Regions from separate parts of the Novosphingobium sp. PhB55 genome, predicted to be linked through region 1. Evidence: riboswitches for the same ligand, from Rfam matches in the RefSeq annotation. Region 1 holds a riboswitch; the other holds the start of a gene.

Region 1 (3,399 bases):
TGGGCGCGCACATCCACCAGCCAGTAGTCGTCCAGCGTGGCGGTGCCGGTCGCTGCATTGAAACTTTCACCCGAATAGCGCGCGGCCAGGCTGGCGCGCAGGCCCTGCGGCAGCGCCACGCCCAGCTCGGCATTGGCGAGATGACGCGGCACGCGCTGGAGCTGGCGGCCGTAAGTGCTGCTGCCTTGCGTGCGATCCTCTGCCGCGATCCAGCTGTAGTTGCCCTGGGCGAAGAGAACGCCCCACTTGGCCGACGCGGCGAGTTCCAGCCCGCGCGCATGGCTGGCCTTGACGTTGGCATAGTAGCCGAAGCGCGACGTGCCCGTGCCCGTGCCGGGAACGTAGCAGATGTCCGGCAGGGTGCCGCTGGCGGGGCAGTAGGCAAAGTCGATCAGGTTGTCGGTATCGCGCTCGAACCAGGTCGCCGACAGGCGGAGGGCTTCGCCGAAGCCCTGCTCGGCGCCCAGTTCCCAGCCTTTTGCCTTCTCCGGCTTGAGATCGGCCACGCCGTACATGCTGAAGAGCTGGTAGAGCGAGGGCGCCTTGAAACCCTCGTCATAACTGGCGCGCAGTATCGTGGCGCCGCCATTGGGGGTGTAGACCGCGCCCGCGCTGAACACCGTGTTGCCGCCGAAGCGCGACTGATGGTCGTAGCGCGCGCCGCCATTGAGCGTCAGCCCGGTGAGCGGGGTCACGCGCAGTTCGCCGTAGACGCTGTCGGTATTCGCCCGGCTGGGCACGAGGGCATAGGCCGCGGTGCTGTTCGCGGGCGAGGCGGTGGTCATCCGCTGTTCCTCGCGCTCGGCGCCGAACACGGCCTGGATGGCCTCGCTGATCGTATAGGTGCCCTGGTACTCGAAACGGCGCACGCGGCCATGGGCGTCGAACGTCAGTTGGCGGACCTGCCGCGCGGGGTCGAAGTTCTCGCGGTCGGTCCCGGTCTGGAGCACGGCCACGCGGTTCGCCAGCCGGGCGTCCAGCAGCGCGAAGTTCACCCCGGCATAGCCCGACCATTCGCGCGTCCGCCCATAGGCCAGGGAGTCGCCGGAGGTACCGTCGAACGCGTTCCGCGAATCCGACCAGTAGCCGCGCAGATCCAGCGAGATGCCGGGCGCGACGCGGTAAGTCATCGTGCCGCTGGCCGCGCTGCGCCGGTAGCCGTCGTCCTCCGTGCCGTTCGCGCGCGCGGAGATGCCGTCCGTGGCGAAGCGCGAGGCGGCAATGCGCCAGTCGACGGCCTCGGAGGTGCCGCCAAGACCCGCGCGGGCCGAGACGGTGTCATGGGTTCCTGCTTCCACCGCGAAGCTGCCTTCCAGCGGCGCGGCCGCGCGGCGGGTGCGGACGTTGACGACACCGCCGATGGCATCGCTGCCCCAGAGGATCGATTGCGGACCGCGCAGGATCTCGATGCGATCGGCATCGTCGATCAGGAAATTGGCAAAGCCATAGCCTCCCGCCGTCGATGAGGCGTCCGACAGGCGCATCCCATCGATCACCATCACCGTCTGCCCGGCATCGGCACCGCGAATGCGCAGCGACGTGGTGGTGCCGTAACCGCCGTTGCGCGACATGCTGATGCCGGGCGTGCGCAGCAGCACATCGGTCAGCGCGATCGGCTGGGCCGCAACGATCTGCGCCTCGTCGAGCACGGTGACGGTATCGGCCACCCGGTCGGCCGCAACGGGCGTGCGCAGGGCGGTGACCACGATGCGCTCGTCCAGGGGCACCGCATCGGCCTCCTCGGCCAGGGCCGCGAGCGGGTGCAGCGCCCCTGCAAGGGCAAGCGCGAGAGCCAGGGGGCTGGCGGCGGGAATTCGGCAGTTCACGGCATGTCCTTCGCACGAGCATCGACCCGGCCGGGTCGGCACGCATGCGAAAGGCAGGGCCTCTGCCGCCCATGCAGCGGACGACGCCCCCCTCCCGCGCGGCGCGTGCCGGCACGGCAATGGCTGTCGTTGCGCGAGGAATGGCCCCGTTCGCCCGGCTCACCCTGTCCGGTCGAAGAACGACGGCGTCAGGCAGGTCTCCTGGCTCACGGGTCAGTGCCGTTTCGGCCGCCTTCTCAGGGACTTGCATCCCCAATGGCGAATTGGCCGCACGGCTCGCCGCTTACAGTTGCAGGGGCAGCCCGGGCATTCACCCGCGTTCCCTTTTGATCCCCTTGCGGGGAACCTGTCGCTGGAGCGCCCCTATCCCGGTGGGGTGCCGCGTGCAAGAGCCCGGCGCTTGCGCTGGTCATGTCCCGCGCTTGCGCTTGCCTTGTCCGACGCTTGCGCTCCCTGGCGAAGTACCATAGGCCCGCCGGGCCAGGGGTGCCCGCAAGGGCTTAATCGGGAAGTCCGGGCCAGAGGGGTAATCCCGCTGGAATCCGGCACTGCTCCCGCAACTGTAACCGGGGATGCGCCCCGCCAGCACGCCATTGGCACCGCGCGGTGCCGAGAAGGCGGCGGAAGGCGCGCCGATTCCAAGAAATCGGGCCCAGGAAGTCAGGAAACCGGCCCCCAGCCGTCGATCCTTCGCGCGGGCGGGATGTACCGGGCGGACGGGGGCCATGCCCGATGCGGAGCGCTGCTCCCCGCGGACCCGGTCTTTCGCGAGACGACAAGCCGTACTTGCGCCCAGGAGGATCGAACCGTCATGCCGCCCTGCCCCTTCCGCCTTTCGGATACCGCTCCGTCCGGACGATATTCGTGCCTGCCCGCATGACGGCCTGTCCCGCCCTGCTGGTCACCGCGCCCTCGTCGGGACAGGGCAAGACCCTCGTCACCGCCGCGCTGGCCCGCCGCCACCGCCGCGCCGGGCGCAAAGTGCGGGTGTTCAAGTGCGGGCCGGACTTCCTGGACCCGATGGTGCTGGAAAGGGCCAGCGGCGCGCCCGTCCACCAGCTCGACCTGTTCATGTGCGGAGAGCGGGAATGCCGCGCCCTGCTGCACGAGGCCGCGCGGGACGCCGACCTGATCCTTGTCGAAGGGGCGATGGGCCTGTTCGACGGCACCCCCTCCTCCGCCGACATTGCCCGCCTGTTCGGTCTGCCGGTCATGGCGGTGATCGACGGGGCATCGATGGCGCAGACGTTCGGTGCGCTGGTCCACGGCCTTTCCACCTACCGCGCCGACGTGACCCTGGCCGCCGTGCTGGCCAACCGCGTCGGCAGCGCGCGCCATGCCGAACTGCTGGAGCGCGGCATGCCGGACGGCGTGGAATGGCTTGGCACCCTCCGGCGCGATGCCGGGCTCGGCCTGCCCGAACGGCACCTCGGACTGGTGCAGGCCGGGGAGGTGGCGGATATCGAGGCGCGCATAGACCGCGCCGCCGACAGTCTGCCCGAAACCGCGCTCTGGCTGCCCGAGGCGGTGCCCTTCCCCGCCCCGGAAGCCGCCGAAGCGCCGCCTTCCGCGC
Region 2 (3,399 bases), on a different contig from region 1:
GCGACTAGCCCCGGATCATGACAGCACGGGGTCGGAATATCGCCTTGCGTCAGGGGCTTGCCGCGTTGCCGGAAGGGGGCGGCGATTTGCCGCAGCTTTGCGTGAACTCTTGCCCTCGTTCGGGCGTTCAGGCTGCGAGCGTCAGGGGAGCAACCGGAGGGAGGAGCCCGATCATGGAACATCTCAGTTTTCCCAACGAAAGCGCCGAATACCGCCGCGCGCGTAATGAACTGCTCGATGCCGAAATGGACCTGCGGCGCCAGACGGAAACGGTTGCGGCGATGCGCCGGGCGCTGCCCCCCGGCGGGACGATCAAGGAGGACTACGTCTTCGAGCGCATCGGGGATCATCAGCGCCCGGAGCAGGTGCGGCTGTCGGAACTGTTCGCGGGGAAGCCCAGCCTGATCCTCTACAGCTACATGTTCGGTCCCGAGCGCGACGAGCCCTGCACCGGCTGCACGCATCTGCTGGACGGGCTGGACGGGGCCGCACGGCATGTCCCGCAGGCTGCGGCGTTCTACGTCGTCGCCCGTTCGCCTTTGGCCCGTCTGGTGGCCTGGGCGCGTGAACGCCGCTGGCCGCATCTCCGGTTCCTATCGGCCGAAGGCAGCAGCTACACACGGGACTATTTCGGCAACACGGCCGGCGTAACCCCCGCCATGCGCCAGGAACGCGGGTACGAGGACGGCAAGGACTGGGACGAGCCGATGATCAACGTCTTCCGCAAGGATGGCGGCGAGGTTCGGCATTTCTGGGGCGGCGAACTGCTCTACGCCCCGGAGGAGCCGGACCAGCACCATCGCTCGCTGGATGCTTTGGACCCGGTCTGGGGCTTGCTGGACCTCCTGCCCGAGGGACGCGGAGATTTCTTCCCGAAGCTGAGCTACCGCTGACCGGGGGGCTCTAACCGCGCTGCCGGCGCGCGTGCCTGTTTGGACGTGGCTCCATGAGACTTGCGGATCGGCATTTCCTGCGTTAGCGCCCCGGTGCCCGCCCAATCCGTCAGGATCGGCGGGCAAGATCGCGCCGGTGCCTCGAACGAGGCTTAATAGGGAACGCGGTGAGAGGGTTCGTCCCTCAAATCCGCGGCTGTCCCTGCAACTGTGAGCGGTGAGCAAGATGCCGTGGCTTCCCCCGGGAAGCCGGCCACTGGATCGCGGGCGCCCGGCGCCACGGTCCGGGAAGGCCGAGCATCGCGCTTTGACCCGCAAGCCAGGAGACCTGCCGGCGCATCGGTCGCTCTTGCCCTGGCCCAGGGATAGGCCAAGGCTCGGTACTCCGCGTGAGCGACGAAGCCGTGCGGCTGGGGCTGCATCGGCGCGCAGGACGGGCGTTCATCGCGCCCGCCCGTCGTTGCGTGCGGACCGACGCCCGTCGGCAAGCCCCGGTCATCGTCGCTGCGCGCGAGAGGATGATGCCGTGCGGCAGGATGAAACGCGCGTCCCGATGACAGGCTTCGCCTTGCGCGGATGGTGCCCGGATGCCTGGCGTCCGATGATGGCCGGAGACGGGCTGATCGTGCGCGTGAAGCCCCGGCTGGCGCGCCTGACCGCGGCCGAGATCGCGGTGCTTGCCGATCTGGCGCGCCGTTTCGGCAGCGGTGCGATAGACATCACCAATCGCGCCAATCTCCAGATCCGCGGTGTCCGCGAGCAGGGCTGGCAGGATTTGCTGCGCGCCCTGGTCGACCGGGGCCTGGTCGATGCCGACGCCGGTCTGGAGGGGCGGCGCAACCTGCTTGTCGCACCCGGCTGGGATCGCGGGGACGATACCGCGCGGATCGCGGAAGAACTCCTGGGCCGTCTGGGCGAGTTGCCCGAATCGCCCGGAAAGATGGGCATCGCGGTCGATGCCGGCCCCGTCGCCACACTGCTGGACAGCCCCGCGGATTTCCGCATCGAGCGCGCGGAAGCCGGCGGCCTGCTGCTCCGCCTCGACGGGCGCGAGAGCGGGGTTTCCATCCTGCCGGAAGAGGCCGCAGACCGCCTGATCGCGCTGGCCCACTGGTTCGTGGAGACCGGCGGGGCCGCGGCCCGCCGGGCCTCGCGCCACACGGCCGCTCTTCCGCAATGGGCGCGGGGGGATAGCCGTCCCGCCGTCGGAGCCGCTGCGCCGCATGGCTACGGGGTGCCGTTCGGGCGGATCGAGGGGGAGGCACTGGTGCGGCTGATGGCAGCGACCGGCGCTGCGGCCCTTCGCGTTACGCCTTGGCGGCAGCTTCTGGCGGAATCCGACGTGCGAGAGCCGGTGGAGGGCTTCATTCTCGATCCCGGCGACCCGCTGCTGCGCGCCGATGCCTGTCCGGGCGCGCCGGCATGCCCGCAGGCGACGGTCGAAACGCGCGAACTGGCGCGCCGGTTGGCGCCGCATGTGTCCGGGCGCCTGCACGTTTCCGGCTGCGCGAAAGGCTGCGCGCGCGCACGGCCGAGCGACGTGGTCCTGACCGGGCGCGACGGCGCCTTCGACCTCGCCCTCCGTGGCCGCGCGGGCGACCCGCCGACGCGGGGCGGCCTTTCTCCCGACCATGTCCTTGCCCATTTCGGAGCCTCATGAATGGCGCATATCTACGAAAAGGATGGCGCGGCCATCTATCGCCAGTCGTTTGCGACGATCCGCGCCGAGGCGGACCTCGCGGCCTTTCCCCCTGACGAGGAGCGCATCGCGGTCCGCATGATCCACGCTTCGGGGCTGGTGGAGCTGGCGCGGCACATCCGCTTCTCGCCCGGATTCGCCCGCGCGGCGATGGCGGCGCTGGAGGCGGGTGCGCCGATCCTGTGCGATGCGCGCATGGTGGGCGAAGGGATCACCCGCGCCCGGCTTCCCGCGGACAATGCGGTGATCTGCACGCTCCAGGATCCGCAAGTCCCGCAAATGGCGCAGGCGATGGCGAATACCCGCTCGGCGGCGGCGCTCGAACTCTGGCGGCCGCACCTTGGCGGGGCCGTGGTGGCCATCGGCAATGCGCCCACCGCGCTGTTCCACTTGCTCGACATGCTGGAGGACCCCGATTGCCCGCGCCCGGCAGCGATCATTGGCTGTCCGGTGGGCTTCGTGGGGGCGGCCGAGTCCAAGGCCGCCCTCTGGGATGCCTGCCCGGTGCCCTGCTGCATCGTCGAAGGAAGGCTGGGCGGCAGCGCGATCACCGTGGCCGCGGTCAACGCCATCGCGAGCAGCGCGGAATGAGCGTGGGAACCGTACACGGCGTCGGACTGGGCCCCGGCGCGCAGGACCTGCTGAGCGTTCGCGCCGACCGATTGGTGCGCGGAGCCAGGCATGTCGCCTACTTCCGCAAGGCCGGCCGGCCCGGTCAGGCGCGGCGGATCGTCGAGGGCATGCTCCGCGCCGATGTCGTCGAGCATGCGATGGAATATCCGGTGACCACGGAGATTCCGCTGGGAG

Evidence for each region. A riboswitch is a leader RNA that binds a small molecule or an ion and turns the genes downstream of it on or off. The one in region 1 is predicted to bind cobalamin.
Region 2: it holds a riboswitch for cobalamin, as region 1 does, so the genes downstream of both, EDF57_RS07235 (cobalamin biosynthesis protein CobG) here and EDF57_RS09595 (TonB-dependent receptor) in region 1, are expected to answer to the same signal.

The regions. Positions count from the first base shown of each region.
Region 1 is NZ_SODQ01000003.1:442,090-445,488, reverse strand. It holds gene EDF57_RS09595 (TonB-dependent receptor) at 1-1,826, opposite strand, end outside; cobalamin riboswitch at 2,000-2,191, opposite strand; cobalamin riboswitch at 2,294-2,518, shown strand; gene EDF57_RS09590 (cobyrinate a,c-diamide synthase) at 2,691-3,399, shown strand, end outside.
Region 2 is NZ_SODQ01000002.1:680,093-683,491, forward strand. It holds gene EDF57_RS07230 (DUF899 family protein) at 174-893, shown strand; cobalamin riboswitch at 1,011-1,244, shown strand; gene EDF57_RS07235 (cobalamin biosynthesis protein CobG) at 1,420-2,553, shown strand; gene EDF57_RS07240 (precorrin-8X methylmutase) at 2,554-3,183, shown strand; gene cobI (precorrin-2 C(20)-methyltransferase) at 3,180-3,399, shown strand, end outside.